3 regions of the Bacillus salitolerans genome follow, and region 2 is predicted to be linked to each of the others. Evidence: riboswitches for the same ligand, from Rfam matches in the RefSeq annotation. Region 2 holds a riboswitch; each other region holds the start of a gene.
The links. A riboswitch is a leader RNA that binds a small molecule or an ion and turns the genes downstream of it on or off. The one in region 2 is predicted to bind cyclic di-GMP.

Region 1: another riboswitch for cyclic di-GMP. It lies ahead of ACFSCX_RS10605 (hypothetical protein); the one in region 2 lies ahead of ACFSCX_RS00525 (S-layer homology domain-containing protein).
Region 3: another riboswitch for cyclic di-GMP. It lies ahead of ACFSCX_RS23950 (hypothetical protein); the one in region 2 lies ahead of ACFSCX_RS00525 (S-layer homology domain-containing protein).

Annotation. Positions count from the first base shown of each region.
Region 1 covers NZ_JBHUEM010000014.1:88,204-99,191, reverse strand. Annotated here, with positions in the region: gene ACFSCX_RS10615 (aromatic acid exporter family protein) at 1-970, opposite strand, end outside; gene ACFSCX_RS10610 (oxidoreductase) at 1,370-2,416, shown strand; gene ACFSCX_RS10605 (hypothetical protein) at 2,498-2,857, opposite strand; cyclic di-GMP riboswitch class I at 2,911-2,994, opposite strand; gene ACFSCX_RS10600 (S41 family peptidase) at 3,252-4,232, shown strand; gene ACFSCX_RS10595 (MFS transporter) at 4,421-5,647, shown strand; gene ACFSCX_RS10590 (hypothetical protein) at 5,872-6,852, opposite strand; gene ACFSCX_RS10585 (hypothetical protein) at 7,125-7,715, opposite strand; gene ACFSCX_RS10580 (5' nucleotidase, NT5C type) at 7,721-8,266, opposite strand; gene ACFSCX_RS10575 (YunG family protein) at 8,247-8,615, opposite strand; gene ACFSCX_RS10570 (GNAT family N-acetyltransferase) at 8,661-9,095, opposite strand; gene ACFSCX_RS10565 (VOC family protein) at 9,284-9,694, shown strand; gene ACFSCX_RS10560 (SRPBCC family protein) at 9,725-10,159, shown strand; gene ACFSCX_RS10555 (hypothetical protein) at 10,294-10,440, shown strand; gene ACFSCX_RS10550 (hypothetical protein) at 10,856-10,988, opposite strand, start outside.
Region 2 covers NZ_JBHUEM010000001.1:108,237-119,224, forward strand. Annotated here, with positions in the region: gene ACFSCX_RS00515 (chromate transporter) at 1-1,046, shown strand, start outside; gene ACFSCX_RS00520 (helix-turn-helix domain-containing protein) at 1,165-1,617, opposite strand; cyclic di-GMP riboswitch class I at 2,049-2,132, shown strand; gene ACFSCX_RS00525 (S-layer homology domain-containing protein) at 2,245-3,426, shown strand; gene ACFSCX_RS00530 (DUF1646 family protein) at 3,659-4,681, shown strand; gene ACFSCX_RS00535 (Na-translocating system protein MpsC family protein) at 5,039-5,728, shown strand; gene ACFSCX_RS00540 (Na-translocating system protein MpsC family protein) at 6,055-6,732, shown strand; gene ACFSCX_RS00545 (GNAT family N-acetyltransferase) at 6,783-7,715, opposite strand; gene ACFSCX_RS00550 (TRM11 family SAM-dependent methyltransferase) at 7,889-8,839, shown strand; gene ACFSCX_RS00555 (ATP-binding protein) at 8,991-10,616, shown strand; gene pepT (peptidase T) at 10,800-10,988, opposite strand, start outside.
Region 3 covers NZ_JBHUEM010000055.1:123,918-134,905, forward strand. Annotated here, with positions in the region: gene lsrK (autoinducer-2 kinase) at 1-9, shown strand, start outside; gene ACFSCX_RS23895 (cupin domain-containing protein) at 29-403, shown strand; gene lsrF (3-hydroxy-5-phosphonooxypentane-2,4-dione thiolase) at 400-1,188, shown strand; gene ACFSCX_RS23905 (sigma-70 family RNA polymerase sigma factor) at 1,484-1,984, opposite strand; gene ACFSCX_RS23910 (GNAT family N-acetyltransferase) at 2,248-3,009, shown strand; gene ACFSCX_RS23915 (DUF2975 domain-containing protein) at 3,230-3,706, shown strand; gene ACFSCX_RS23920 (helix-turn-helix domain-containing protein) at 3,717-3,938, shown strand; gene ACFSCX_RS23925 (hypothetical protein) at 4,253-4,645, shown strand; gene ACFSCX_RS23930 (cell wall hydrolase) at 4,741-5,181, opposite strand; gene ACFSCX_RS23935 (serine hydrolase domain-containing protein) at 5,450-7,018, shown strand; gene ACFSCX_RS23940 (TetR/AcrR family transcriptional regulator) at 7,489-8,013, shown strand; gene ACFSCX_RS23945 (hypothetical protein) at 8,101-8,982, shown strand; cyclic di-GMP riboswitch class I at 9,124-9,207, shown strand; gene ACFSCX_RS23950 (hypothetical protein) at 9,275-9,859, shown strand; gene ACFSCX_RS23955 (SH3 domain-containing protein) at 9,859-10,988, shown strand, end outside.

The DNA.
Region 1 (10,988 bases), on a different contig from region 2:
GTAGTTCATATAAAATGAGCGTTTCAGTTGAAAGGTGCTGATGATATTCGTCTTCTAAATACAAAGTATGCTGTTGTTTGGAAAACCACTCTCTCAATCGATTCATTTGTTGATGGTGCGAATCGGGAATGTGGAAATTTTTAGAATGGAATATACCTTTTATCGATTTCACTGATTCTACAATCATCCTCTTCTTTTCCTCACTCAATTCTATATGAACTGAAGGGAGGTAGATTAAGTTTCCAAGATGATATATGATTTGGCGCAAAGTGGTGAGTTTTTTACATTTATAATGGAAATCACGTATTTCCTTTCGACTGATTCGATGGTATTTCCATTCATCTTTTTGATAAGTACATAACGTTTCAGTTTGATCAACATCTTTTACAAGGGCTTGAAAATTTCCCCTTAAGTCTTTGCTGAGAGGTTGTATATTTAGTAACTCAAGACATCTTGAATCAAAGATGTCGCCGGATTTATCCAATAAATCATGAATCTTGTTTGTAATGGATTTTGAATAGTTAGGTGGCATGACGAAAAAGTTAACAAGGGCAGAAATAATGATTCCTGTACTAGTAGACCCAAGTCTAATAAAAAATGAGGAAAAGTACTCATCATGAACTGTTGAAATCATGGCGACACCAGTTAAGGTTGCCACTAAAGTTCCATCGTGTAATTTTAGTTTATGGCAAGCGATGATGGTTGAAAGGGAGACGAAAGCATAGGAATAAGGGCTATCCCCGAATAAAAAAGTAAACAGTATGGCAAATGCAGCACCAATTGCTGAAGCAGGAAGACGAACAAACGCTTTTTTTATGGAATCTGCCACCGTAGGTTCAATGGTCACAATGGCTGTTATGACCGCAAACATAACCGGCCAATTCAGTATATGGCAAATAAAAGCCGTTACAAATACAGCAATCCCGGTTTTAACAATTCTTCCCCCAACAAATTTTACCCTTTTTGGCATGATAGACAAAATCCTTTTTTCTTTTTTATAATTATTATAGAACTAAATAAACTTGGTTAAACAGGAATATTTATCATTACACTAATTCAAGCGTACTAATGCCAAAAAGTAAATGGGTAAACTAGCCATTTGTCCAGCTCTAACTGGCGCTATGACCTCCACTTCAAAACTTTAAAAGGTTGGAAGAAGTATAAGTGGGGGATAAACACCAGTAAGAACCCGATAATAGGACACAGACGTTGCCATAACCTGTGGCAACGTCTGTGTGACCTACATCGTACAGTCCTCAACTAACAATAAGTGGAGGGTGAGGAAAAACTCTTTATGAACATATCAATAGTAACTTCCTAGAACAAATTATATAATAGCCACAAATAATGTGTTCTTTGGAGGACAAATATGGCGAAAATTAACGTTGGTTTAGTTGGATATGGATTATCAGGACAGACTTTTCATGCTCCTTTATTAACTGTTTTAAATGATTTTGAGATTGTGAAAGTTGTAAGTTCTAAAATAGATAAAGTAAAACAGGACTTAGGAGAAATCGAGGTGGTCAGCAGGTTAGAAGATATACTTGCGGATTCGCAAATTCATTTAATCGTGATAACAACACCAAGTGGTCTTCATTATGAAATGGCTAAGCAAAGCTTGCTCGCTGGAAAACATGTCATTTTGGAAAAGCCAATGGTGGTGAGGGTGTCAGAAGGTGAAGAACTAATAAAAATTGCAAACGAACGAAACCTCCTATTAAGCGTGTATCATAATCGCAGGTGGGATAATGATTATGTAACAATCAAGAATTTAATAAATGAAGGGGTCCTCGGGGAAATCAATACATATCAAGCCCATTTCGATCGTTATAGACCAGTTGTTCGTGATCGATGGAAAGAAAACGAAGGTCCAGGTTCAGGTTCATTGTATGATTTAGGCTCTCATTTAATTGATCAGGCTTTACACTTATTTGGTGAACCCCATTTTGTGTGGGCAGATGTGTTTGGTCAACGTACGCATGCAAAAACAGATGATTATTTTCATATTGTGTTAGGCTATCGCGATAACCTTCGAGTCATTTTACATTCGGGAGCTGTCGTTTTGAATGCTGGTCCAAGGTTCCAGGTTCATGGAAGTAGAGGAAGCTTTATTAAATACGGAATTGATGGACAAGAAGATGCATTGAAGGCGGGTTTGAAACCTATTGATTCAACATGGGGAGCGGATAACCCTGAATTTTATGGTAAGCTTGTGATTGTCAAGGAGGAACAAGAAGAACACACCGTTGTTCCAACTTTAAAAGGCTCATATTTAACGTATTATAAAGACATTGCTCGTAGTCTCTTGCAAGGCGTAAAATTGCCTGTTACGGCTGAGGACGGGCTAACTGTTATTAAGATTATTGATGCTGCCCTAAAAAGTAGTATTGAAAAAAGTGTCGTATACATGGACTAATTAAAGTCGTAAGTGTGCCCTATTCATAAAAAAGACAGATGTCAAACTTATGATGACCTCTGTCTTTTTTAATAAAATGATTTATATTGAACCAATACTTTTTAAAATAACTTTGGCATCTTTATTAAGAAGAGTCCATATTCCTTTTTTCATTAGTAATTGTTCTTTATTTTTTATTGTATTTCTAATGGACTTCACATCAAATTTACTAGCAAAGCTATTAATGGCACTAATAGTTACCATTTCTGTTCTTGTTATCGTATCTGAGTTAGTACCCCTCTGATTATTGATAAAATCAAGTAACTCTCTTGCATCTTGAGATAGAAACCTCTTATTCGCATTAACTATATTAATATTTAATTCTATATTCTGCCTTGCCTTAACTAAATCCACTCTTTCTACTAATTGATTAATAGTTGTAATTACTTCTTTGAAGTTCATTCTCGATCTTTCCTCTCCCTAATAATCTGTTAAAATACGTACTAAAGGGAGTGGATTGCAACTGGCTGGCATTCCCCGCAGGATTAGCCCCTTTAGTTTTGCGTCCTACTTTTTCAAGTAGTTTGCCAATGGATATGTCTTATTACATTATACAAGGATAATTCGGTATAGAACTGAGGCAATAGTTTTGTTTTAAACGATGAAATAGAGCATGAAAAATAGGCGAAATGTTGGACAGTTTGAAGTTTTATGTAGTTTTATGTACCTACTAGAGACATCATACTATTGACAGAAATCATGTAATTTTCAAAAAGAATTCGTATGAAAACAGGAATCCTCTATCATATGACTAAATATAAATAGTGTAATCAAAATTGTTGAAAGGAGTGATTCCATGAACACAACAGAAACGAATAAAGATTTTAAGAAAGAGGTAGTAGAGGAATTAGCAGAGCGTTTACAAAGTGATTATATATTTCCGGATAAAGCAAAGGAAACGGCTGAGTTAATCCTAGGTAAGCTTTCAAATGGAGAGTATGAGGGGGTAGAAGATCCGTTTGTTTTTTCAAACGTATTAACGGAGGATTTACAGAAAATCACGAGAGATCGCCACTTAAAAGTCATGTATTCTACTGAATCTAAATCAATAGAAAAAGAAAAAATTGAAGAGGAGATGCTAGAAGAATATCGTAGAAAGACAAAGTCTATCAATTATGGTTTTTACAAGGTGGAAAGACTAAACGGAAATATCGGCTATATTGATTTACGGAATTTTGTTGATACACAGTTAGGCGGAGAAACTGCAGTTCATGCTATGAATTTTATCGCCAATACAGATGCACTTATTTTTGATTTGCGTAAAAATGGTGGAGGTAGTCCAGCCATGATTGCGCTGATTACGAGCTACCTATTTGAAGAGGTTACTCACTTGAATAATTTTTATTATCGTCCAGAAGGACAAACAAGACAATCTTGGACACTCCCATACACCCCTGGCCAACGTTATCTAAATAAGCCAGTTTATATCTTAACGAGTCATTATACCTTTTCAGCAGCTGAAGAATTCACCTATAATCTTAAAAACTTAAATAGGGCAACCGTCATAGGTGAAGTAACCGGTGGTGGGGCACATCCAGGTAGAGTTCAACAGATTACAGAACACTTTAGGGTCTTTATTCCTACTGGAAGAGCGGTGAATCCCATTACAAACACAAATTGGGAAGGTACGGGAGTGGAGCCTGATATTAAGGTGAGTAAGGAACTAGCATTTGATCGTGCTTATAATGAGGCATTAAAGTATGTGAAAGAAAAATACAAAGACAAGCAAGAGTATCAGTTTTTAATGGAAGAAATTGAGGAAGGCTTGACGAAGTAGTCTCAAAAACTGCGCGCTACCGGTATATTTGATGGCCGAAGGATAGATTCCTCGGCCTATTTTTATTTATAAATATAGCCTATATTATGTGCTTGAATCAAGAACTGACCCTTTCTTTCATACTAAAATTTCGGTATCATAATATTTAGAGAACCGAAATAAACGATGGAATGAAAGAAGTGGCTAGCATGACAAACCAGGAAATAGCTAAAAGAAATTTATATATTATGTGGTTTGCGAATTTCTTTGTAGCTGGAAGTATGACCATGGTGTTACCTTTTTTATCTTTATACATTGAATCATTTGGAGATTTCTCTTCCTCCTATGTACAGCACTGGTCTGGATGGACATTTGGGATTACGTTTGTAACAGCGTTTCTTTTTTCACCGATTTGGGGAAGGATTGGGGATCAATACGGGCGAAAAAACATCCTTATTTTCACGTCTGCACTATTAGGGATCTCCATCTTTTTAATGGGATTTGTGAGTAATGTGGCAGAACTCTTTTTCTTACGTCTCTTTATGGGGATTTGTACGGGATTTATCTCATTGTCTCAAGCGTTCATTTCGACCCAAACCCCTAAAGAGATTGCGGGGCGTGTTATGGGAACACTACAAACAGGTAGCATTACAGGATCTTTGTTTGGACCAATCATTGGCGGTGTTTTAGCAGACTCGTTTGGTTTTGCAAACACCTTTAAATTTGTGTCCATTTTTATTTTTATTTCTGTTATTTTAGTTACCCTTACAAAGGAGTACAAAATTGGTAGTAAAAAAGAAACGAATATGCGTTATACAAGGAAGCAAGTACTATCACATATGGGGCAAAACCCCATTTTATTGACCGTGCTATTTATCTCCATCATCATTCAAGTGGCCCATTTTAGTATTCAGCCGATTTTATCGTTATATGTAAGTGAGCTGCATGGACCAGAAAACATTGCGTTCTTTTCTGGAATTGTATTCTCAGTAGCAGGACTTGGTAATTTAATGATGGCTAGAAGATGGGGGAAACTTGGGGATAACATCGGCTATATAAAGGTGTTAATCATTCTTCTCATCATGGCAGGAATTGTCTATTTACCAGGGGCATTTGTCACAAATATATGGCAGCTAGCGGTGATTAGGTTTGTATTAGGAATGGCAATTGGTGGAATTATTCCTGTTCGAATTGCCTATATTCGCCAGGAGGCACCCATATCGATGCAAGGTGAGGTTCTTGGATATAACACGAGCCTTCGCTTTCTAGGAAACATTGTAGGTCCATTTATGGGAGGAATGATTGCTGCATACTCTGGCTTCTCAGCCGTATTCTTTATAACAAGTACCCTCCTAATCATAAGCGGAATAGTATTGTTTATTGCCATGAAACGCTATCAAGAAGATCACCATAAAGCCGTTGAACAGGTGGAATAAGGTGACAGTCACCACCCGAATTTTCTTGTTTCACAGGAATGTTCCACACAGTACCAGGTACTACCGGTAGTTCTTGTTTCATAGGCATGTTCCACACAGTATCAGGAACCGACCGGTAGTTCTTGTTTCACACTGTACCACCTACCGCCCGTTTTCTCTTGTTTAACAGAACTATAAAAAACCGATGTTTGCTAATAGGAAAACATCGGTTTTTCATACTTTTATTATTCCACATATGGGTCAGCGATGGCTGGGATATATATAGCCTGGCCCTCTTTATTTTTGAAAACATAGTAGGGCTGTAGGACTTGTCGTGGTTCAGTTGGTTGTTGCTCGTGATATGCTACTTCCACTTCAGTGATCGTAAACCGGTCGTTATTATTATTCCATTCGGGTGCAAAGTTGTTAATATAAGGGTGTATTCCTTTTCCGTCTCTCAGATTTTTCCATGCTTCCTCTGGTGAACGTGTTGGATAGAGGCTTTCTTCTATAATAGGTCTTCTTCTTCCGGCAAGCCCTAGTGCACTGCCTTCTTTGTCAAACCAGACTATAAGTGGTTTATCAACATATACTTTATACCCATTAATGGAACGATAAAAAATAGTAGTCCACCCTCCATTCGCAGATTGAATAATAGATGAAGTATTCGTGTCAGGCATGCGTAACTCTCCAAGAATTTCTTTTGCCCTCTGTAAAATCTTTTGTTCGGTTGGTTTTTCCATTGGGCCTGTTAGTGGATTAAGCCCGGCAAAGTATATGCCTGAATAGGATGGATGGTACTCTAGTACATCTGCATAGGGAGTAAATGTTTTCAATAGTTCTTTATGATGGGCTGGATAGCTTCCTTGAATATAGACCGGAAGTTCTTGAGGAATAGTGGGAAGTGTTGTATCTAATTCGTAATTGGTAATTGTCATGTTAGTATTGAGCAAAATGTTGTGTCCCAATATCCCATAAGCAATTTTCTCTTTTTTTACAGGTCGATCCGTTGCCCAAAACTGACCGTCTTCTGGAAAGGCTTGATCACTTTTTCCTCCCCACTCTTCAGGGGAATCCAAACATGGACTACACCTTAACTTCGGCGATTCTTCCTTTACCTCAGGCTCTTGTTCTTTGACAGGCTCCTTAATAATTGGCTCAATGACGTTTGTTTCACAACCAAATGTAGCAAGTAATAGAATAAGAGAATAAGTTAGCTTATTCAAAACCTCACCATCCTTCAATATTCTGGTGTTGCATTTTTAACCAGTAAACCTCCATAAAACGTTTATCAGACAGGAAGTACTCTTTGAACTCTTCTGAAGAAGGTTTCATATGTGTTATGAGGAGCTATAATATAATACTATGGCCATTGAAATTTGTAAGCAGTCTTATGCTATCATCTATGGAATAAGCTGCACTTACAATCTGTTAGCTTCACAAATACAGTTTTTGTTAGAAAGAGCTGGAATGGACAAGGGGCATGACCCCCTGACTGTTATTTAACTAATTGAATAGTCTCTATCATACTGAAAAGGTGCTCGTCATGAATTAATGTGGTTGATAGGTTTACTTGAATCTCAAATATCTCACCCATGATCGGGCCAATGATAACGATCGATTTCTCTGCAGCATTTTTTCCTTGTAGAATTACTGCATTATGGAAAAACTTATTGTTGCGCTTTGATAAATCTTCTTCTACAAATCCGTATTTGCTGAGTAAATCTTTTTTCACCGTATCAACGATTTGCTGTTGATCCACCTTACCGAGGTTTTTAATCACAATTTTCTCTTGATCAGAATCAGAGTTCCAAATCATATCTAGCTTTTCAACTGAATCAGTATGACCACCATACCCTGGTAATAGATACATAGAAAATCTTTGGAGCTCACTTTGATAGAGAGTACCAGGCTGTGTGATTGCTTCGCCATTAACAACAAATGAAAGCTCACTTATATTCTCATTCGGTGTTTCTTGAAGGTTAGATGGGGGAGAAGGAACCTCTGGTGTTTCTGCTAGTTCACTACCTGTGCTACACCCAGAAATCGTGAAAATACCCAGTAAGAATGCAATTACTGCTCTTTTCATTTTACCTATACCTCCTTAAGTCTTTGATCAGATAGAAAAACCTCTCTTACTTCCTTCCAATGATGGACTCTAGTGAAGCTAGTTTCATGTATGTTATGAGGTGCTGAAAATAATATGCCTTGACCCCTAAAATTCGTAAGCTGCCTTATACTATCGTCAATAAGATAGTCGGCATTTACAATACTCTTATCTCCACAAAAAACAAAGTTTTTGTCAGAAAGAAATGGAAAATGCTCTTTAAGCCATTCATATTTTGCCAAAAAAGAGTTGGGATGTTCCATGGCTGCTGATGCAATAAATATTTCATAGTGCTTGCTAAGTTCAAGTATCACTTCTTGACTATCTTCCATTACCCCTAAATCTCGAAAGAATGATGGTTCATTGACTAGATCGATAATTTCATTATATTTTTCGGAACGCAAATGCCAAAGTCTAACCCCATTTAAATCTTGGACAGTTAGATTATCGTTAAAGCTTTGATTGTATAAGTCTAAATGCTTTGTAAGGAAGTCTGCCATGACTTCATCCATATCAATAGCAATTTTCTTCAAAAGGACTCTCCTCCTCGTTTAATAGAGTAAGAACATGTTCTTTTAAGTATGTATATTGAGCACAATTCGTATCTTGAAAGGCTTCTTCCCGATTAGAGGGTATATTCAAATAAGTGATGGGACTAGTAAATTGTGATGCAGTGAAGTCAAATATCGTACCATTAATAACATTATAAAAGTGCCAGCTACCTTCTGTTTCTGTTTTGAAAATTTCTCCTAATAAAAGGTCATGAACGACTAATGCTGTTACTCCACATTGGCCTTTTGCTGGATTATCTGGGGTCCATTTTGAACTTGATTCAAGCGACCATACTTTAAATAGGATGGTTCTTAATGCCTCAATTTTCATCTCTAGCTCATTGTGCAATTCTATTACCTCCGTAAGAAAGATAGATTACAAGTTTTTGAAAAAGCTAATCCCCTTATCAATAAACCCTTGATGTAAGTAAAACTGATGAGCTACCATTCGTTCTGGACGATTGCCACTATTAAGCCCAATAGAGACAGCATTTTTACTTCTAGCGTATTTTTCAGCTTCTTCCATTAACAGTTTACCAATTCCTTTTCCCCTGCAATCACTTGCTACCACAAAGGCAATGATTCGGGCAATAATATCACTAGTTATATACGAATAGCCAATCAAGATTCCAGCCAACCCAACCACTCTATCATCATATTCAGCTACGAGTGTATGATAGGAATCATTCTCATTAATCTTTGCTATTCTAGTTGCCATTTCAGATTCCGTTGTAGGATATCCTAATTCTTCCATTAGAGAAGTTATGTCTGCAAGATCAGCCTCACATGAATTACGAATGATTAACTTCATCATCATATCCCCCTTCTAAAAAAGACTTATATAATAAGGAAAATACGGATATACCGAAAAAAGAATGATCCAATTGACTTTATTAATTCCTCTTTTTAACATAATCTCGGTCACCATTTACTTCAGTAGTTTACCATCATTTGGTATGATATGTCATAGTAGATGTTTAGAAACTAGGAGGCTGTTTGATGAACAAGCAAGCTACACCTTATCTTATGTTTGATGGTAATGCTAGAGATGCATTAGATTATTACACGGAAGTGTTTCAAGGAGAAGTGATTGAAGTACGGACTTATGGAGAGGCAAATTTTCCAACTCCACCAGAGGCTGATGACAAAATTATTCATGCCAAATTTAAAAAGGGTGAGCTTCTACTAATGCTGTCAGACTCATTTCCAGGAAGTCCTGTACATATCGGAAACAACATTGCCTTAACACTTGATTTGGAAAGTGAAGCCGAAATTCAGAATCTATATGATAGGCTGACTGAAAAAGGTACAGTGCTTATGGAATTACAAGATACATTTTGGGGTGCAAAATATGGTAAGGTGAAGGATCCTCTAGGTGTCATATGGGATCTTAACTACACGAAATCATAAGATTGGTTTAAATGATAGGAGACGATTTATATGGTGAATCTTACAAAATTAAAGATATTGAGCCCTAAAGACGTTATATTTGAAGCATTTATAGACCCTGAGAAAATGTCCAACTACTGGTTTTCATCTGGATCTGGAAGACTTAAAACTGGAGAAACGATTACATGGTTTTATAAAGAATACGAAGCGGAAGTGGTAATTCATGTGGTGGACGTTGAAGAAAGTGAGAAAATTGTTTTCAAATGGGGGCCACCAAATCTTGAGCGCACCGTTACCATTTCAATCATTGAGGTTGATCAAACGACTTCAATCGTGGAAGTAATGGAAGAAGGGTTCCATGAAACAGGTGACCAGCTTCTTCGGGAAATGGTAGATAACAAAGAGGGTTGGGTCTACATGTTAAGTTGTTTAAAGGTTTATCTAGAGCATGGTATCAATGATTTACGAGCTAATATAGTGAGGTAAGCAGATTCAAGACTCCGCAAAAATCAGGTCCGACTAACAACTATAAAGCTTGGAGTTGAAAACATAACCAACCGACTTGAAACAAATGCATCAGTTTTCATACCAATTTAGTACTTCTCCTGAAGTAATCTACGATGCTTGGATACAACCAAATATTTAGAGAAATGGATGTTTCCGAATGTGAGATGGTTCGAGTAGAGATTGAACCAAAAGTAGGAGGTACGTTCTCATTTGTCGATCTTCGGGAAGGTATTGAAATGCCCATACCGGTGAATAGCTAGATATAACTTCACCAGAAACACTCGTGTTTACATGAGATATTCCTGCAGAATTTATCTGATTTTGACAGAGTCGTAATTGAATTTAAGCCAATTAAAACAGGCTTTGAACTTTCTCTTACTAATAAACTGCATCCAGTTTGGGAACAATATGTCCCTCAAACGAAACTAGCCACGAGTACCATGTTAGAAGCAATGGATAGAATTCTAGGATAGTAGGATCTATATAAAGAGAAGTAACGATTCTAGTATTGCAGAATCGATGCTTCTTTTTTTAATTATTTTGAAAGTATAAAAGTTATCAGAAAGAGAATGGGCAAGTGACTTGGAATCCAGCTCCAGCACACAGCCATTCGAGGTCAAATAACCTTTCATGAAACATTTGCTTGTCGAACAGGGCGCTTGCGTCTTTTGTTCGTTATAAATGCAATGGACAATGCCGAAAGTCTTCAAAATCCGACCACATTTCACTTTCCACTAATGTAGAAAACCATATCCCTGCAAAAATATAGTCTTGAATGTCTACTCTCTTAATATAGTAGTAATAATCA
Region 2 (10,988 bases):
ATGAAAAGAGCTATGCCGACTTAGTGGCGCTATGTCAATTTCTACCGGGTCCTGCAAGCAGCCAAGTAGGAATCGGGATTGGCGTCATGCGAGCAGGTGTATTAGGTGGAATTGTATCATTTCTAGGGTTTACATTACCATCTGTTTTTGCCCTAATTATCTTTGCTTTAATACTCAAAGGATTTAATATTGGTTCTGCTGGTTGGATTCATGGGTTAAAAATTGTTGCGGTTGCTGTAGTTGCTCATGCCATAGTTGGAATGGCCCAAAAACTTACACCAGACTTAAAGAGAAAAGCTATTGCCTTATTGGCACTTGTTGTGACACTGCTATGGCAAACATCCTTTACACAGATCGGAATAATTCTTTTATCTGCATGTATTGGCTTTATATTGTATAAATTTCAGAAAGAAGAGACAGATTCTAGAGTTCATTTTCCCATCTCACGTACATTTGCAACAGTTTGTCTTGTTTTGTTTTTTGGATTACTGATTCTTCTACCTCTTGTAAGGGAGCTGACGAACTATCATTGGATTGCGATGTTTGATAGCTTTTATCGATCTGGATCACTTGTATTTGGTGGAGGACATGTTGTATTACCATTACTTGAACGTGAATTTGTGCCGACAGGATGGCTAAGTGAAGAAGCATTTCTAGCTGGATATGGAGCTGCACAAGCTGTACCGGGTCCATTGTTTACATTTGCCGCTTATCTTGGTGCTGTTATGAATGGATGGGTGGGAGGTATCGTAGCAACAGTTGCTATCTTTTTACCGGCATTTTTATTAATTCTAGGAACGCTCCCATTTTGGGATAGTCTAAGGCAAAGTCCAAAGGTAAAAGGTGCGCTTATGGGTGTTAATGCAGCAGTGGTAGGAATATTAATATCTGCATTTTACCAACCAATATGGACTAGTTCCATTCTAACACCAATTGATTTTGCATTTGCCGCTATCTTATTTAGTATGTTGGTATATTGGAAGCTTCCGCCTTGGATTATTGTTATAACTGGAGCGGTTGGAGGAGCTCTTTTATCGATTGGCTAATTTAGAGGAAAGGAAACACCCCAAACAGTAAGATATAATCAATCTTCTCTTGGGGTGATTTTACTAGCCTGCAATAGAAAGAAACTGTGAAAATGTTGTTTAGAAAAAAATGAAATGATCAATCTTCTTTATATTTTTCCTTCACGATACCAGAACCTATTCCCCCACCAACCATAAAAAATAAGGATCCAAAGTTCCAAAAAAATGAACCGCCAACGAGGTTTATATCAAGCGGTGTGATTTTATTTAACAGAAGAATGCCTAATTTTAGGATTAAAAGAGCGACACCAATCAAAAATAATACATCAAATATAATTTTTAGATTCGGATGTGCTAATTGTTTGCTATCCTTAATCACTTTCTCTTTCAACTCTTCATCACTCCTTAATAATTCGTCTATCGTTACACCTAAAAGATCACTTATTTTGATCAGTATTTCAATACTAGGGTAATTTTGACTATTTTCCCATTTGGAAACGGACTGTCGACTTACATAGAGCTTTTCGGCCAATTCTTCTTGAGACCACCCCTTATTCTTTCGTTCGCTTTTTAATTTATCACCAAAAATCATTCTTCCTATCTCCTTTTTGCAATCTATAATCGATTATTGGTATGGTCAGTGATAAAAGTAAAGAAAAATGTAGTTGCTTTAAGTTGCAACTACTAGTTGCCAGTCATAAGCATGATTATACCGCGGTTTTAACTGGTCATCATAGAGTGGGATTATTTTCATTTTCCTTCACTAAAAACCACTTGAGTATCCTTTGTTCTTAATTAATACAAGGCTCTTGTATTTGTTTTAAGATGTGTAAAAAAATGGTCTTTAGTATGGATATTACCATATATTTGTGATTTAAGAACTATAAACAGAATGGGTGAAATGGGTAATATGTATTATTTTTGCGTAAGGATGCAACTAAATTAGTAGAAGATATTGCCAGATTATGTAGAGTTGTGTCTAAATATTAAATAGGTATTAAGTCAGATATTAGTCTCATCATCTTAACGAAATGGCAAATTCGGTGAAAACCGGAGGCGCAAAGTCACAGGTCTAAAGCGTATTGCTATGATGGCTGGACTACCGAATTGGGATACATATTACTAGTTTATAGTTTCATTCATTATTTGAAGACCATTACCCGTTGAGCGTTGAGTTATTTGTCTTTTTACTCTCATAAATTACTTGAAGGAGAGAAAGATGAAAAAAATAGTTATTACTTTATTAGCACTAATTTTATTTATTCCTGTTAATTCAACTAATGCAGCAACAAAAGAATTTACTGATGTACCTAACGATTTTTGGGCATATGAGGAAATTAAATACTTAACTTCTAAAGGAGTAATAAGTGGTTATCAAGATGGTACATTCAAACCGAATAATCCTGTTTCAAGAGCACAAGCAGTTGTAATGCTCGCTCGCGCTCTTGATTTACCATTAGATAATAGAAGAAACCCATTTTATGATGTATCAAGTAACCATTGGGCTGTACAAGAGATCTCTGCAATTGCAGAAGAGGGCATTTTCCCAATGTTTGAAAAGTTTGAACCAGATCAACCCTTAACAAGAGAATTAATGTCATATTCATTAACAAAAGCTTATTATCTACCAAATTTTATGAGTGATTTAGAGTTTGCAGATGTTCCATATAATAATAAATACAAGGAAAATATTTCTGCAATTTTATCCAATCGAATTACAGTACCATACGCAGATAATACGTTTAAGCCACTTGGATCAGTTACTCGAGCACAATTCTCAGTATTTATGGCAAGAGTTTTAGAACCAAGTTTTAGAAAAGGTGAAGCCTTAAATAAAGAGTTAATCTATACATTAACTGATCAAGATATACTAGAAGCAATTGAACTTGGAAAAAGCCAAGAGTCTGTGAATGATCTTATTTTAAATGATCAGCTAATTCTTGACCGTCAAACCTATGAAGCATTTATTCCTACGGTATCATTAATAACTCCAAAATCATATGCATCTATGATAACACTGGAATACTTAAAAAATGGTGAAGACGTTACGCTTGAAAAGATTAGAAAAGATGTAAAAGAATTATATCCAACTGAATATATTTATTTCTTTGTTCAGACCTATCATGAAGTAGGAGATCAAAAAGAGGACTCTGTTTTTATCGTACAAGATCATCTGCAGCGTGAGCCTGAGGAAATGGTTAAGGCAGCCACTTTTAATGCACCTATTGGTGAAGGGGAATTAGCTCAAGAGGTTGTTGTAAATAATTATTTGGTCGCATTCAAATCTACTAACCTAGATTTTGATATGGAAGCAAGAATGGACATTCGTATTGATGATGAACTAAACCGTCGAATGAATACATTTGAATATATTATTAATTTTGCCAAATATACAGAATAGCATTTAAATAAATACTAGAAATAGTTTTAGCTTACTGATAATAATTTCAGTAAGCTTTTTGTCTTTTATTAGGGGGATAAAGTGCCCAGTGATCTTATAAAGAATAGAGTTTGGGATATCGATAAGGAATCATTATCTTTTAATTTCTAATTCATAGGGAAAGATTGTCCATCCATGAGCATACAATCTATCATGCCATAAATTGGTTCACATAAGGGGTGAGGATGAAGGAATGGATATCGGATTACTGGTGGTTCTTATTCTTGTGTTATTGTTACCATTAACCAATAGAGTTGTAGAGAGAAATTTAGAGCTGTTCATTTTTTGCAGCGGCTTAGCAGCTGCATGGATTACTGAAGTGATGAGTGCAGCCTTATTTCTTGAATCAGCAAAGGATCCGATTACGATAACAGTGGCAGTTTTGATTGCAGGGTTATTGTTCAAATGGCTTCATAGTCCAATTGTGAGAACCATTACAACTATTAGTAGCTTGCTACCTTATCGTGTTTTTATTGCCTTTTGTGTAATTTTGTTAGGTGCCCTTTCTAGCGTGATAACAGCTATTATTGCTGCATTAGTATTAGTATTAATTGTATCATCCCTTCAATTTGAACGGAAAGCGATGATTCGATTTGTCATTCTCTCTTGTTATTCAATTGGTTTAGGAGCAGCATTAACTCCTATTGGAGAACCACTCTCAACAGTAGCTATAAGTAAGTTAAATGGTGACTTTTTCTATTTCATCCGGTTGTTGGGTCCAGAAATTTTTATTGCATTAGTGGCATTTGGCTTACTAGCCTCATATTTTGTAGCTCCACATTCGAAAAATAATTCAAATTTAGTTATCCGAAATAACGAGAGTGAAAGCTATGAAGATATATTAACAAGAGCACTAAAAATCTATTTCTTTGTAATGGGACTTACATTTCTAGGAGCAGGGTTTGAACCTCTAATTAACCGATATTTTATACACCTTAACCCCTCATTACTTTATTGGATAAATATGATTTCCGCTGTGTTAGATAATGCGACACTAACTGCTGCAGAAATAAGTGCAGTCATGAGTCATTCAACAATTAGATCCATATTATTGGGTTTACTCATAAGCGGAGGGATGTTAATCCCAGGCAATATCCCGAATATTATCGCTGCGGGAAAACTTAAGATTACGAGTAAAGAATGGGCGAGATTTGCCATTCCAATAGGTTTTCTAACCATGTTACTATATTACTTCGCGATGATGCTGTTTAGATAAGACTAGCTTATTTCACAAATAGGGAATATTGCCGGGGAAATTCCGACAAAATACGAGTGAGAGAAGTTTAAATGAAAGCCATGACACTATATAACAATAAAGTTACGGGTGACAATTACTACCTATTGTGGTATAATATTTAAGTCCAATGTCTTGCTGTCATTTGATAATTATTTGCTTTGCTAATACATAATCAAAGTTTATATACATTTCGATATGGTAAATGGAAGAACCTATTAGTAAATAGTCTGTCTTACCCATGGCCTAACTTCATGATGCTGAAGTTAGGCTTTTTTATATTTTTAATGATTATGAAAAAGCAGGGTATCATTCTAGTTATTGAAGGAGGAAGACTAAATGAAAAAAGCACAGAGTCAATACCAAGAAAACCTCCTACATCTAAGTAGTACATTTAGTAAAATACTAAAACAGAGATTTGGTAAAGGACCTGAAACGTGCGCTGTTACCTATCATTCAAAACGAGTTACGGTTTATGTTAGAAATTTTATCACTCCCGCAGAAGAAGTATTAGTAGATAGTGGTCAAATGAACTTAGCCATAAACTTCCGCAATGCAGTAATGGATAGGGTAGCGAAAGAATTTATACGAGAGGCTATGGTGAGTCTGGATATCAGCTTAGATTCTTATTATTATGATTGGGATTACGAGAACAATACAGGTGTTATGTTACTGCAAAGCAGTACAGATAAATATTTCAATGAAGCGAGTGCGATTAGAGGCAAAATTTTTAATCAGATTATGTTTGTAAGTTCGGAGGTTCATAAGGTTCCAAAACGGTTAGATTTAATAAGATTAAATCAAAATATTGTAGTTGTTGAGTGTAAAGGGATTATGCTCCAGGTTGAGAAGGTTCTTTATCAAAAGGGGCATTTGGACATTCTTCAAGAACGTTCAAGAGAAATTAAAGACCGCTATTTGGAGTATAAGAATGTTTTTGCAAGTATCTTTGAACGAGATGTTTTAAGTATATATATGGCGTGGGATTATGCAGAAGATAGTTGCTATATCTTTTTTTACTTACAGTAGTCCTCTTACTTCTTATCATTTCTACATTAAAAAGAGATTTTGAAATTTCGATGGCAAGTGAAAAAAATCTGAAACCATTGGATAGAATGCTAAACAAAAGTCAATATAGCATGCTAGGTAAATTACCTGTATGTTATCTTGGCTTTTTTCTCTTTCTTTTGTTATGAAGATTTATTGAATCATGAAGAAGAATTACTATTTTTTCAAGTTGCTAATCTTCTTAAATTCACGAGTATTCAATTCCTTGGTTGTAGTCCATACTATCAATTAATGAAATAAGAAGAAAACTTCTCTCGCGATAAAGTACATGTAAAGGGGGTTGGTGTATGGATCAGGAATTACTCAATTCTGTCAGTAGTTATACGAGTAAACTCCTTCGGAATAACTTCGGGAAGGGACCACAATCTTGTCAATCAATCATGAATAAAACCCATTTTGTCACCTATATTCGTGGCTTCATCTCTCCCATGGAAGAGGTTTTAATGAATAGGGGGCAGAAAATCGAAGTTGAAAAAGCAAGGAACTTTATTATAAATCACCTACTTGATGAACTTAAAGGTGTCATACAAGTTTCCTTAAACAGGGAGGTTCAAGCATATTATCAAGATTGGAATTTTCCGAACAATTCAGGGATCCTCATGTATACATTTGAAGAAGATGAACAAATAGAAAGAGGAAAGCCAAAAATAAAAAGTAACGTATTTGAAGCTGAAATTGCTCGAATTAGTAAACTTGTTCAAAAAATTCCTGATGAAATAACCATATATGAAATATCCCCCTCGATCTTTTTGGTCGAAAGGAAGGGTATTTTAATTCCCATAGAGAAAGCGCTTATAAAAAGAGGATTCGAAGAAGAACTCATCCTAACAAAGGATACCTTAGAAAAAGAATACTTTCACCGTTATGGAAAATTTGATGAAATCTTCCAGCACCAAGTCAAAGATATATTTATCGATTGGGACCTAAAAAACGATAAATCCTTAATGGCCTTTATATTATGGTGACAGTCACTACCCGATTTTTGTCGAAAAATCTCCGTGTGACTGTCCGGCCATTAGTTGGTTTTCTGGTACATCGACATTTGGAACATCGGTTTCATACCGACATTTTCATATAAACGGTTTGCCCCAGTTAAGCTGTTGGAGTCTACATTTAAAAGAACGGATGAAATTCCTCGCTGGTAGCTTTCTTTAAAAACAGTTGTTAACAAAGATGCACCAATTCCCATTTTTCTACCTGAACGTTTGACACCGAGCAAATCAACATAAGTTCCCTCGGGGAAGTTTTTACAGATAATAAATCCAACTAATTCATCACCTCTATAGGCAACAAACCAGAGGGATAGGTCATATACTTCAGTCGTTACTTTTTGTATCCATTCATCAAAAGGCTTTTCATAATATCCTCTTGTATCCTTGAATGACTCAGTGTAAGCGTCAAAAAGTCCATGTGCATCTCGTTCCATGTCGCATGGTAATAGAGTAACTTCGTTTGAAGTAGGAATGATTTCAGGTACACTATTCACTTCAATCACCATGCGGCTATAGGTTCGGACATATGAATATCCTTTACTCTCAAATAAAGCAATTGCCTTTTCATTTCTTGCAGGAATAACATGATTTAATTCGTATTTTATTCCATGATTTTCGTAATCTTCAATATAGGTTGCAGCACATTGTTCCATCTGTTCAAGAAGTAACGTTCTAGCTCCTTTTCCATACCAGTCTGGATGAACAAAGCCATAACAGTCGAGTCGTCCTTTGCTCATTTCTTCTACATATCCATATGCTACAAATGCATCTTCACTTTGGATAATCCAAGTGTTGGATTCAATCGGAACCTCTTCCCAAATTCCGATCACATCCTCAATCATGCAATCAGGGACACCATATTCGGCAATGTCTGACGCAATGATTAAGTCTGTAACTTTTTGTGCATCCTCTATTCTAGCGGGTCTAATGGTAAATAAAGATTGTTGTTCAATCATATTTGATTCCTCCTGGATTAGTATATATTGATCATAAATGGTGCTGGCTTCGATTTGACCAACCATTATTAAAAAGATAGACCATCCATTTATAGAGAATCTGGGTTATAATAGATTTTTCGACAAAATGTGGGAAGTGACTGTCACCATGATAGTGGAGAGGGGGAGTTGGGATGATGGAGTTGTTACCTAAGCCAACGTCTTATTTATACACATATGCAAGTCGGGAGGAGGAAGCTTCTCTTTGCCAGTTAGAATTGAGGTCTCTATTCAATCAGAGTCCTGGCAGAAGCTACTTTATTAGTGATCTAAAAATGGCTCCTAGTCGCAGTCCGTTCATTCGAGAACGAATTGATATTCTGTTTGAGGGGACTACCCTTGAAGATATTATTGGTCAAATCAATGGTTTACCTAAAATAGAGTCTAGCTACAGAGTGGTGTATGTGAAAAATGATGAGCTTAGTGATCCACCTGGACTTCAAGCAAGACGGGCAATTGAACGAGAAGTTGGAGTTCAAATCAAAGGAGAGCCTGACTTACATAATCCAAAGTTACTATTTGGTATTATGAATATCCATAATGGATTCGTATTTGGATTTTATGTGAAAAGTGAAGCCGTGTGGCTACAGCATCAACAAAAACCTTATATGTATTCAACTGCCCTGAGTACTAGGGTAGCAAGGGCAGTCGCTAATATTGCCGTTCCGATCCCAGAGGGAACAAAGGCCATTGATCCCTGTTGTGGGATTGGAACGGTCTTAATAGAGGCTCTTTCTATGGGGATTGATATTATCGGTGGAGATAAAAATCCATTGGTTACTTCAAAGGCAAGAGTAAACATCGCGCATTTTGGACTAGAGGGAAAAGTCCTCCTGCAAGATATTCGTAATGTTATGGGTCATTATGATGTGGCTATCATTGACTTACCTTATAATCTTTGTTCGGTTATTACGCCAAAAGAGCAACTCGAAATGTTTCAAAGTGCACGTAAGTTTGCTCAAAAACTTGTCGTTGTCACCATTGAACCAGTAGATTCAATTATTCTAGAGGCTGGTTTTACCATTACTGATCGATGCGAGGTAAGTAAAGGTAGTTTTAAGCGTGAGGTTATTGTATGTAAGTAAAGGTTTCCTCATTATGCTTGTGCAGGATTCATTGGTTAAATTTCAACTGCTGGTAGTATTCCTTTTTTCATAGTCTGCATTTTTATGGAAATCTATCTACTCCTAGACTATGATTAGAGTAATATAATCAGTTCAAATAGGTGGGGGTTATTTGATTCTTGTAGATTATCTGTTGAATCTATCAATATTTTCATTAATGGTAAGTACTCCATTGGTGATTCAATCGTTTTTTTACCGATGGCCATTAAAGTTTTATCGACTATGGGTTAGTCTATATGCGGGGATTGTCTCCGTTATTCTAATTACGTTTACGATCCAGCATGATGGCTACTCTTATGATATACGGTTTGCGCCTGTTATTTTAGTATTTTCCTATCTTGGACCCATTCCAGGACTCATTACGGGTGGATTTGCCATTATAGCAAGACTGTTCTCAAGCGGGAATTGGATGCCTGCCATTGTTGGTTGGGTAACACTTATGATTTCCTTCTCACTGATGAGTCACTACTTAAAGAGATATACTCCTCTAAAGAAGAGTATTATTCTATTAGTTTCGTATATCTTCATCTACGTTATTACAGTACCGATGATCTTTAATATATTGAGAGATAATTTCATGTTCCACTTCCAATATTTACTCTTCCTGTCACTTGGGGTAATGGTCGGCGGATTATTGATAGAGTCTTATCTGAAATTATATAGAATTATTAAAAAGAATAAGCTGATGGAACAGGCGATAGCCTCCAGTGAATCAAAGTATCAGCTGATTGCTGAGAATACGTCAGATCTTATTGTTGTCATGGACCCATCCCACTCCATTAGTTATTACTCTCCATCACATGAGCAAGTATTAGGGTATGATGATTCTGAATTAGAAAAGATCAAGCTCTGTTCAATGATTCATAAGGATGATCTTGAGCTATTTAAAGGAAGTATAGAAAGAATGTTTGTTAATAAAGAATTAGGCTCTATGGAGTATCGCCTTAAGCATAAAGAAGGCCATTATTTAGAAGTCGAATCTAGATGTATGCCTGTAAGAGGAAAAGAACAGGAAATAGAGCATATCGTAATCATCAGTCGTGATATTTCAGAACGGAAAAGGGCAGATGAAATTCTCTTGCAATCTGAAAAACTTTCAATAGTTGGAGAATTAGCAGCAGGAGTGGCACATGAAATTAGGAATCCGCTGACAACCATTAAGGGATTTATCCAGCTTTATAAGTTGGAGAATAGTTCGATTCCATACAATGATTTATTATTAAGTGAGCTTGATCGGATTGAATCTATAACAAGTGAGCTGTTATCACTAGGAAAACCGCAAGCGATGCAGCTTAACGAGGTAAACCTGGTGCATTTAATAGAAAATACGCTTGAGCTATTATCACCTCAAGCACACTTAAACAACATTCAATTCGATTTCCAATATCCCTCTAAAGTTTATTGTATGACCGGAGAAAAAAACCAACTAAAACAGGTATTCCTTAATATTCTTAAAAATGCGATTGAGGCAATGCCTACTGGTGGCAGGATTCAAATCCTTTTACGTAAAGATGGTAAAAACCAAGGAATCATATCCTTTCAAGACGAAGGAACAGGTATTCCAGAAGAGATTCTCCCAAAGTTAGGGGAACCTTTTTATAGTTTGAAAGAAAAGGGAACGGGGCTTGGTCTCATGATTTGCCACAAGCTTATAAAGCAGCATGGTGGTCACATCATCTTTTACAGCAAATTAGGAAAAGGGACAAAAGTGGAAATTACCGTTCCATTGACCTCATAAACAAGATACAAAAAGGATACCGAGCCTATATCGGTATCCATTTTTAATGAATAAGTTTTTGATTGTATCTTATTACGATGTGCTTAGTAATCCGGCTCCAGCGCCAAGGTAAGATGAAATGGCGACGATTTTTGCCATTTCATCCTAGTCGAGGTCAGATATGTTATTTAATCATTCAGTAGCTTACGCTTTTTCTTCAAATGATTTGATAATCTCAATCATAACGTTTGTTGCTTTTTCCATGTTATCTACTGAAATGTATTCGAATTTCCCGTGATAATTTTCACCACCAGTAAAGATATTCGGTGTTGGCAATCCCATGAAGGAAAGCTGTGACCCATCCGTTCCGCCGCGAATCGGTTTAACGATGGG
Region 3 (10,988 bases), on a different contig from region 2:
CTAACGTGATTTGAAGGGAGGTGAAGGAATGAAGAAAGTTAATGAAAATGAGTTTGAATATCGGTTTGGTGACAATGGACCGAAGTATTTAACGAAAGGCCCAAATGTGGATGTAGGGGTTGTCGTGTTAAAGCCAGGTCAGGATTTTCCGAACCATTATCATACAGAGTGTGAAGAAATCTTCTACATTTTAGAAGGTGAGATTGATTTTTATATTAATCATGAGAGAGTACCAGCAAAACCGGGAGATATGATTCAATGCAGACCAGGTGACTCTCATTACTTAATTAATACGTCTGATCAAAACTTTAAGGCGGCCTTCATTAAGTCACCACACATCGGGAGAAATGACTCGGTTGTCATTGATAAGCCAGATTTGAATAAAGGAGCGAATGATTCATGAGCTGGGGATTTAAAAATCGTTTAAATAAAATTTTACCAAATGGAAGAGCGGTCATGCTTGCAATTGACCATGGATACTTTTTAGGACCAATCACTGGACTTGAAAAGCCAGGTGAAACAGTAAAGGAACTACTGCCCTATACGGATTCGTTATATTTAACGAGGGGAACACTAGCAGCATGCATACCAGAAGATGAAGAAAAGCCAATGGTACTAAGAGTCTCAGGGGGACCAACGGTATTAAATGATTTATCGAATGAAACGATCGTAACGTCTGTGAAGGAAGCGATTCGGCATAATGTAGTAGGTGTTGGGGTATCGGTGTTTGTTGGGTCTGAAAACGAAACGAAAACGATCACCAATCTCGCCCATGTTGTCACGGAAGCACATGATTATGGGATTCCAGTGCTCGGAATTACTGCCGTCGGGAAAGAATTAGAAAAAAGAGATACCAGGTTTTTAGCGTTAGCATCACGCGTAACAGCTGAAATGGGGGCTGATATCGTCAAGACGTATTACTGTGAAAACTTTGAGAAGGTGACAAGTACATGTCCTGTGCCGATTGTGATTGCAGGTGGACCTAAGTTTGATACCATTCGAGAAGCACTCGATATTACGTACAATGCGATGAATTCAGGGGCTGCTGGTGTAGATATGGGACGAAACATTTGGCAATCGTCTCATCCAAGTGCGATGATCAAAGCGATTCATGGGATTGTAAAGGACGGCTTATCCGTTCATCACGCGGTCGAATTATATGAAACGGCTACGAATGTAAAAGCGTAAAAAGTAGCAAAGTCCTAGAAGGTTGCTACCATAAAGGGAACGATAAGGAATCCGGTATTGATCCTAATGTATTCAAATTTATGGAATCTTCTAAAATGTGAACAGCCCCTTGGATCGTTTGTCTTAGCAAAGTCATTTGGCGGACAATGAACGATTCTTTCCCGTTACAGCTAGTACTAGAAATCTCAGAAATAGAAGTAAACATGTTTGAATGAATAAGAAAAAACAGCCGTTTCATTAATGAATGGCTGTTTTCTTATTTGAATATTCTACCGTTATAAAGTAGACATAAACGCTATAAATCCGCCAAAACATTCTCACGTATTTTCTTTAACGCATACCGTCTCCAAGATTTGACCGTTTCAAGACTTACTCTTTCTTCCTGCGCAATTTGCTTAGGACCTTTCATTTCAATGAACGATTTATAGACCCATCTCCTCTGTACATCTGATAAGCCATCGCAATGCTGCCACATCAATTCGAGTTCAAAAGGAATGATGGAGTGTTCATCTACCGTCAATTCTAGCATCGCCTCTGAAAGGTTCGCCTGATGAGTTTCGTGTTTTATTGCGTTTTTAAGGAGTGTAATCATTTTTCCTCGAACGGTATGAAAGGCAAACGTTTGAAAGCTTGCTCCTTTCATAGGGTTAAAGCGTACATAGGCCTCCCACAAGCCAATCAATCCTTCCTGATAAAAATCCTCCTGATTTTTATAGAGCCGTAAATGCTTGATGGCACTCCAAATGATCCAGTCTTCCTTCTCCACTACTTCCTGAAAAGAGCTATAAACAACCACACTTAAAACCCTTCCAAAAGCGCGCTTTTCTTGTATTCCGCCGGTAGGGTTATCGTAAATGGATGAAACAGTTTTTTCATATGGATATATGAATTATTTAGAAGATAAAGAATGACTGAAATTGGGAATATGCCTTATGAATATTGGTAGTTTGCGGTGCGGTGAATGTTGTGTACGGGTAGTTTTCTATTGTTTTATCCGGTCGTTTAGAGGAAAATCATCCGAAAAATAGAAGTAGTGTTATAGAAAAAGGAGTGATACTTTTGACAGATTTACAATTGATTGAGTTAGATACGAGGACACTTGAGGGGATGGGGAGTTATTGTCTCAGAAGTAAAAAGAACTCCCTTGGATACAAAAATAAACATAAGTGGCTGAACGACAAATTTGAAGAAGGTTTAAGGTATATACAATTAATAGAAAATAACAAGCAAGTAGGCTTTATTGAATACACGGATGCGGAGTATTCTTCTAGAGTCGTTCACGCTGATCATTATTTGGTCATCCATTGTCTATGGGTAAATGAAACTGGAAAAGGATACGGGACCAAACTGATTAACAAATGTCTGGAAGATGCAAAAAGACAATCGAAGCAAGGTGTTGTAGTGGTAACAAATTCTGAAACGTCCTGGACACCAAGTAAGGATATCTTCTTAAAGAATTCGTTTACATTAGTAGATACAGCACCTTACCATTTTGAGTTACTTGTATATTCATTTGAAAATAGTGCCTCACTCCCTTTCTTTCCTACGAATTGGGATGAAAGAGTCAGTAAATTCGATGACCTTACAATCCTACGCTCCTTTCAATGCCCATACGTACAAGTTGCGACGGAAAATATTCTAGAGGGTGCCGCTAAATTGGGGATTGATGTGAAAATAATTGATTTAAAAAATAGAGAAGAATTAATGAAGGTGTCTCCAACTCCTTATGGTATTTTTTCAGTTATTTTTAAAGGGAGACTGGTTTCCTTTCACCGATTGACGGTTCATTCGGTCATGAAGCGGTTAAAGGAACTTTTGTAGCCATGAGAAAACATAGAGATGTACATAAAGTGTGAAGTTTCGAGATTGGGCTAGTTAGTTAATCTATTTATAGAGCATTTCTTTGAATGAGGAATGCTTTTTATCTGTATTTAATTCTTGCTGAACAATAAAATTGTTTCTATTATAAATAAAAATTTATTGTAAAACAATAAATTGTATGGTAAATTCAAATTGACAATATTTAAGTGAGGTGCTTTTTATGAAGATAGGTTCAACACTCTTTTTAAAGTTAGCTGTTTTTCTAATTGGAACTCCAGTTCTTGCTTTGTGTATATTTGGGTTGACTTGGTTAGTGAATAATCCTGTAAGTCCAGATTATGATCATATCCTATATCCCATTTTTATAGGAATGGGTGTATCAGTGATCCCATTTTTCGTTGCCTTGTACCAGGCTTTTAAGCTTTTAAGCTATATTGACAAGAACCAAGCTTTCTCTGAATTGTCTGTTAAGGCTCTAAAGAATATCAAATTCTGTGCAATAGCAATCAGTGGTGTATATGTGTTAATTAGCCCATTTGTTTATTTCGTAGCAGAGGTAGACGATGCACCCGGCCTCATCATCATTGGAATGGTCCCGATCTTTGCTTCAATGGTGATCGCAGTCTTTGCTGCTGTTCTTCAAAGACTTTTACAAGAAGCGATTGATATAAAATCTGAAAATGATTTAACGGTCTGAGGTGAAAACAATGGCGATAATAATCAATATTGATGTGATGCTGGCTAAAAGGAAAATGAGCGTAACAGAACTTTCGGAGAGGGTTGGAATCACAATGGCTAACCTTTCTATATTGAAAAACGGAAAGGCAAAAGCAATTAGGCTTTCTACGTTAGAGGCAATTTGCAAAGCATTAGACTGCCAACCTGGAGACATTTTAGAATATAAAAATGACGATGACAATAAAGAATAATTGACGTCATTTCCCTCGAAAAAAGTGGTATGAATCCTTAAAGGATTCGCACCACTTTTTTTAGATCCTACTTAAAAAGTAAGGTGAAACTTATGAGGTAGTTAGTTCGGAGAAATGAATAAAGAATAGTACTTGTAAGGATCTAAATGAATAAAAAACATCGGAAAGATCATTCACATGGAGCAGGAGCGATTATCCCGTTCCAACTGGAGCTAAGCCTCCCACTTCAAAAACCTTAGTTGAATCGAGTAGTTTAAGTCGGAGTGAAAAGTCGAATAACAGAATTTAATCGATATTTCGAAGTGGTTTACGGAGTGAAAAGTCGAATAACAGGATTTAATCGACATTTTGAAGTGGTTAACGGAGTGAAAAGTCGAATAACAGGATTTAATCGATATTTTGAAGTGGTTTGCGGAGTGAAAAGTCGAATAACAGAATTTAATCGACATTTTGAAGTGATTTACGGAGTGAAAAGTCGAATATCAGGATTTAATCGATATTTTGAAGTGATTAACGGAGTGAAAAGTCGAATAACAGGATTTAATCGACATTTTGAAGTGGTTAACGGAGTGAAAAGTCGAATAACAGAATTTAATCGACATTTTGAAGTGATTTACGGAGTGAAAAGTCGAATATCAGGATTTAATCGATATTTTGAAGTGATTGCTACATACGTTGCCAAACTTGGTTCGATAATAAAGTCTTAACAAAGGGGTTAACTTTACCCAAAATTAAAAAGCTTGTAGAGAAAATATACCCTTTCTCCACAAGCTGCATCCCCTAATTGTGGGGATCTTTTTCTTTACCAACTATAAACACCTTCGCATGTATTAGCCTGTGGTTCATAATAACAATGCTGTTTATATTGTCCTGTTATAGGTTGGCCGTACCAAGTAGGCGGACATGCTGCATACGGATTAAAATACCAAAGAGCAAATTTGGAAGGATGTTCCCTCCAAAAATCTAGCGTTTGTCTAGCTAATCTTTTTTCTACATCCCTCGCTCTGTTATAAAAAACATTCCCTTTTTGCACGGCTTCAAACGAATAATTTCCTCCTTGTACTTGATAAATTACTTGCCGGATTGTCCGTAAACCTTCAAAATCTCCACAGTTTGCTTTTCGTCGATTTACAATTACATTGCCAACCATTAGCATTCCTAATTTTCCTTCACCTTCGGCTTCTGCCCTCATCATCCTTGCCATTAAATCTACGTCAGCATCAGTATATTGTACTCTTGGCATTTTCATCACCTCTTATAGAATTGTATGAAAAAAGCCTACAAACAATGCTTTTTCAATTAAACAATAAAATCGTAAATAGAACTAATAACGTAAAACCTTACCTATGGCTGTGGTCTTTCCTTTATGAATTGAATTTGTAATAAGCGCGGACGAGTACTCCCTTAGCGAGACAGGGATTCAATTATGCCTGAATAATACAGAAATTAAAAAGGATTTTCTTTTACCATATTCGAACTATATGGGTAAGACAATTACATGGAGGTCGAATATGAATTCTATTGAACAGAAGATCGACGCGATTTTTTCACGCTGGCAGCAGGGAACTTGTCCTGGAGGACAGGTTATGGTTAGAAAAGCTGGAAGGCTTCTTTATCAAAAGAACTTTGGTTATGCAAACATTGAGCATGCCGTACCAGTAAAGAACGAGACGGTTTTCCACGTGGCATCCGTTTCAAAACAAGTGACGGTTATGTGTGTCCTTTTGCTACAGGAGGACGGGAAGCTGCATATCGATGATGATGTGAGAGCGTATATTCAAGACTACATACACTTTGATGAACCTGTTAGTATTCGTCAAATGATGAACAACGTAAGTGGTATTAGGGATCAATGGGAGCTTTTAGGCTTAAGTGGCGTAAGAATTGATGATACGATCACCCAAAGAGACGCGCTATCGATCATTCGAAAGCAAAGACAGCTTAATTTCGAGCCTCAGTCTCAATTTCTTTACAGTAACTCGAACTTTACGTTACTAGCGGAGATCGTGGAAAGGTTATCAGGCAAAACATTAAATGAATTTGCGAGTGAGCGAATATTTAATCCTTTAGGGATGGAGCGTTCATTTTTTAAGGACCACTACTGGAAGCTGATACCGGATAAAGCCAGCTCCTATTATGATAATGGAACAGGTCAATATGTATATAATGTCCTGAACTATGGAACATATGGTGCCACTTCTCTTCATACAACGGCAACTGACTTTTTAAAGTGGATGGATAACTTCAAGAATCCGACCATTTGTACGGAAGAAACTGTGAAGATTATGGGGGAGAGCCCTGCACTATCGGACAATACGAAAAGCAGCTATGCGGGTGGCCTTTTTGCCGGAGACCATAAAGGACATGCGTATCTAGAGCATGGTGGGGCAGATGCAGCATATAGAAGTGCAGTTGTTCGATTCATAGATGATGATATAGACATTGTGATTTTATCAAATACGCAAATTATTCCCCTAAAGGGTGCAGCATTTGCTGTTGCTGATATTGTGTTGGGACATGAGGAACGTAGCACAAAAGTAGAACAACCGAAGGAATATAGGGAAGAGTTTAATCATGAAGGTGTCGAAGGGTACTACTTTTGTACATCAGCCATCTTCTTGGCTTTTGACATCCGTATAAAAGACGGGTTGCCACATCTGAAAACAAGTTACGGCTATGAGCCATTGACTCATGTATCTGGTAATCACTTTAGAATTGAGTACCTAAACCTAGACTTATATTTGGGTGTAAATAGTGTCCTTAAGTCAGCAGATACATTCATTCCGCTTAAAAAAGTAAAGCCGTTTGCCCCAGCTGAACGTTCTAATTATATGGGTACATATGAAAGCAGTGAGCTAGACACATGTTATGATGTGATTGAAAAAGATGGAGCCTTATACATGTCTCATTCTAGACATGGTGAGCAGGTGCTTTATCAGATCGATGATAACAAATGTGTGACCAATGCTCCGTTTACGTTTGTCGTAGAATTTATTAGACAGGGAGATCATATTACTGGTTTTACATTTACAGGGAATAGAGTGAGGAATGTGATGCTGGAGAAGGTTATGAATAAGTGATGACATTCATCTAATGCCTTTTACTTAATAAAGGTGTCCTTCCCGGTTTAATAGGGGGGGCTATTTTTTATCCCGTTCCAACTGGCGCTAAGATCCCACTTCAAAACGTTAGATGAATCGAGAAGTTTAAGTGGGGGATAAGCGCCAGTAAGAACCCTGAAAAGGAACACAGACTAAAGTCGCCACCTCTTGTGGCAACGTCTGTGTGACCCACAGTGTGGGCCTCATCTAACAATCAGTGGGGGATGAGGAAAACCCCTACTGATTGAAGTTTCACTTTATGTATTTTGACCAAACCAAGTGATTCCTATCTAATGAATTCCGAACATGTTTACGATATAGTTTTTCATTTTCAAGAAGCTAAAGTATGAAGGTAACACTACAATAAAACATGAATTGACAAAACAAATGACTTCCATTATTATTTATTTATCAGTCAATAAATAAAAACTAATTCATTATGCGTAAGGATGAGTATTTTGGCAGCGAAAGAAGATAAAAAAGAACGTATCATCGAGAATGCAGTAGCTGTATTTGCTGAAAATGGGTACTATAAAGCAACAACTGGAATGGTAGCGAAAGCGGCGGGTGTCACTCAGCCGTATGTGTTCCATTTTTTTGAAAATAAAGAGGCGCTTTTTAAGGCTGTGATTGATCGGGCATTTGGGAGAATACATGACACTTTTGTAGAAGCTCAAGCACCTGCTGAGCAATTGATAGGTGCTATGGGCCGAGCATTCGAACAATTGATTCAAACACACCGAGAAGAAGTGCTCATGGTCATGCAAGCACATACAATATCAGAGCCAGGGATTCGTGAACATGTCCAGAGCATTCATCGCATCATGTTTGAATCATTGACATTGAAATTTGAGAAAGCGGGAATTCCGAATGCAAAAGGTACAGCAGCTCAATTTATTGGAACAGGCCTATTAATAACACTTGCTGAGGTATTGAATTTGCCAGAAATGATCCCTGGTGGAGATGGTTGTTAAAAAAGAGAAAAGTAAATGTTCTCTTTTTTTACACAGTTATTTATTGATTAATAAATAAATAAATAAAATAGAAAGAAGGGAAAAATCATGGAGAATAGTCAAAAGCAGCGCATTCAATTATTTGAAGGAGAAAGGTCACTGGTTATGGTAGGGCTCATTGGGTTTATCCTATCATTAAGTATTGCAATCTTTATCTTTTTTCAAGGTGCAGTTATTTTACCTGAAGGCAATATGAAGGATGCCTTTTCTTTTAATGCAGCAATCGGCATTTTCATCCTATCGATAGCGGCGGTTCTGCCCTTTGCGGGTTTTACGGAGAGAAAGCGAAAGATTATTCGGTGGTCTTTTATTGTCTCAAGTATATATGGTTATGCCATTGAAACCATACAGAACTTTAGAGGTCTGGATCCTCGATTTTCTCGGATGGGTACTGTTGTGGATGCGATAGGTGGAATGGTATTTGGAGTTATGTCTTTAGTACTTGTTATGTTGGCAATCTGGCTGACAATTCGCTTTTTACGGATGAAGCCTCCTTATGAACGTCCATTGCTTCTACTAGGAATTCGGTATGCATTTGTATCTGTCGTCGTGGCCAATATGGCTGGAATCTGGATGATTTTACTTCAAGATCGCTTTACAGGGGAAGCAGGTAACCTTATTGTCCTACATGGAATTGGCTTTCATGCACTTCAGACGTTGATTATCCCGGCGTGGTTAATAGAAAAAACAAATGTGAAAAACAGCATTAAGAAAGGACTTGTCCATATAGGCAGTATCGCTTGGATGTTGATGATTATATTGATAGGGATCCAAACTGGATTTGGCCGATCTGTATTTGAGTTCACGGCATTCCCAGTTTTAGGAGGGCTGTTTTTACTAGTCTGGTTTGGGACAGTTATCCTTACAGTTTCTTTATTCCTCAAAAATAGAAGAGCTCAATCACTGCAACGGGATTCACTATCTTTGTAGGCGTGAAAAGAGTGGGGGCGTTACGTGAAAAATAGAGAGAGTTCAATAGACTTTGAAAGAAAAGGTTAATTTTCAAAGTCTATTGTATTGCTAGTGAAAAAGTACTATGATAGTTTTATAGGTATTAATGACTACTAATTACATATCAAAGGGCAAACTTCTTGAAAAAGTGGGACGCAAAACTATAGGGGCTTACGCTACCAAGCATGCCAGCCAGTTGCAAACAATTTTATCGATAGACGCCTTTTTGATGTGGCGTTTTTTTTTAATTTTCTAGATAGAGGTGACGTCAATGGGAAGTACAGAAGAGTTAATGAACGGGTTATTTGGTACAATCGAACAGGTGAATGAACGGATGAAGACGGTTCATTCACACCCGAATTTTTCGGGCGGCGTTGATTTTAGAACCTCCAATGGTGAGGTTGTGGCGTCTACGAGGCCGGGTGCTGGTGGAGATACGATTGTAGAGGCTGATGGGGAAGTGGTCGGTCATATCCGTGACAATGTAACAGGCGGACATACGTTTGACATGGGGATGGGACACGCGATTAATTCGTCTCCTAACATTCATGGCGGGATGAACTATCATGATAATGTTGAAGGGTTTATTGGTTACACAAAGCCGACCTTTGATGGAATGGGCTATTATTCTCCGACGCATGAACAAATGCTCACCATGTCAAACGATTCGTTAGTGGGAGGCGTGATGATTACGTCTACACCTGCTATTGCGATACCTGATCCATTAGCTGATTACGGTACGGCTCTTGACACACTTGATATTACGAATTCTGTCTTAGATGCTGGATCTATTGGAGAATCGCTAGAGCTTAGTGAAGGGTTAGAATTCTTTAACATGATTGCGGATTGGTTGTAATGGGACAAGCTCAGCTAACAACAAATGTGTTTCTACATCCAAAGCAGCAATATGAAAAAATCCAGCGAGAATTACAGATTCATTTACTACCGGAAGTGGCGGAAGAAGTAGAGGCCTACGTTCAGCATAAATGTGAAGAGCAGTTCCAGGTGATTCATGGCACGTTATCTGCCAGATATGATGCACTTCGAAAATATGTATATGAGCCATTGCAAAAGGTTGAATCAAAGGAAGAGTTCCACGAATGTATTCGTCAGTTTTTTACATACACGAATGTCACAGATGTGATTGAAGAGCTGAAGGAGCTTTTTATCTTAGATCATCTTCAAGAGGATTATGAAAGCTTCTTAGAGGGGATGTCCAAAAACGAATACGGTAAAATCTTTCAGCACCTTTCATTTGACCGGAGCATTTTCGTTTTTTTACAGCAAGGGTTATTGTCTGATTTAGATCAGCTCAGTGACCAATTGACCGAATATGCCCTCGCCGTAAAAGCGTATAGCGAACTTCTTCAAAAAATGAAGTCTCAAGCAGCAGGGAGGACCTTTGCGAAAATTGGAGCCTCTATTTTCGGATCTCTCATTGCTGGACCATTTGGTGCCTTTGCCGCACGCGGGATGATGAGTTCATTTTATGATGAGAATTCAAGGATTGGCCAAGCGATGGAAGAAGTCGATGAAGCGTGGAATGCCTATACCGATTCGTTAATTGCATTCTTAAATGATTTTGAGGTAAAGTACCGTCATGTCATGATGGCGATGTACGGAGGTGTCATGCTAAAGGCGAATCACCATTTTACTTCATACAAAATGGAGTTCTCTGCGTTAGCGACATTAAGTCAAAACTATGAGCTTTGTCTTGTGAAGGATGAAGAGGCCAAAACGGTAAAGTGGGCGAATGAAACAATCTCCACAATTCAAGCTCTGTTCAATCAAAAGGAATACACGAAGGCATTACAAATAGCTGATCCATTCTTCCATTATGTGAATCAAAGCCCAGTGTTGGGCCGAACGATAGTAAAGGAAAACAGAAGTGTAAAGTATTTCGCACATCTAATGAAGTTTTCGGCGATTGGCTTTTATATAAATGAAACGAAAAAAACGAACCTCCAAAAAGCAATCGAGATGAT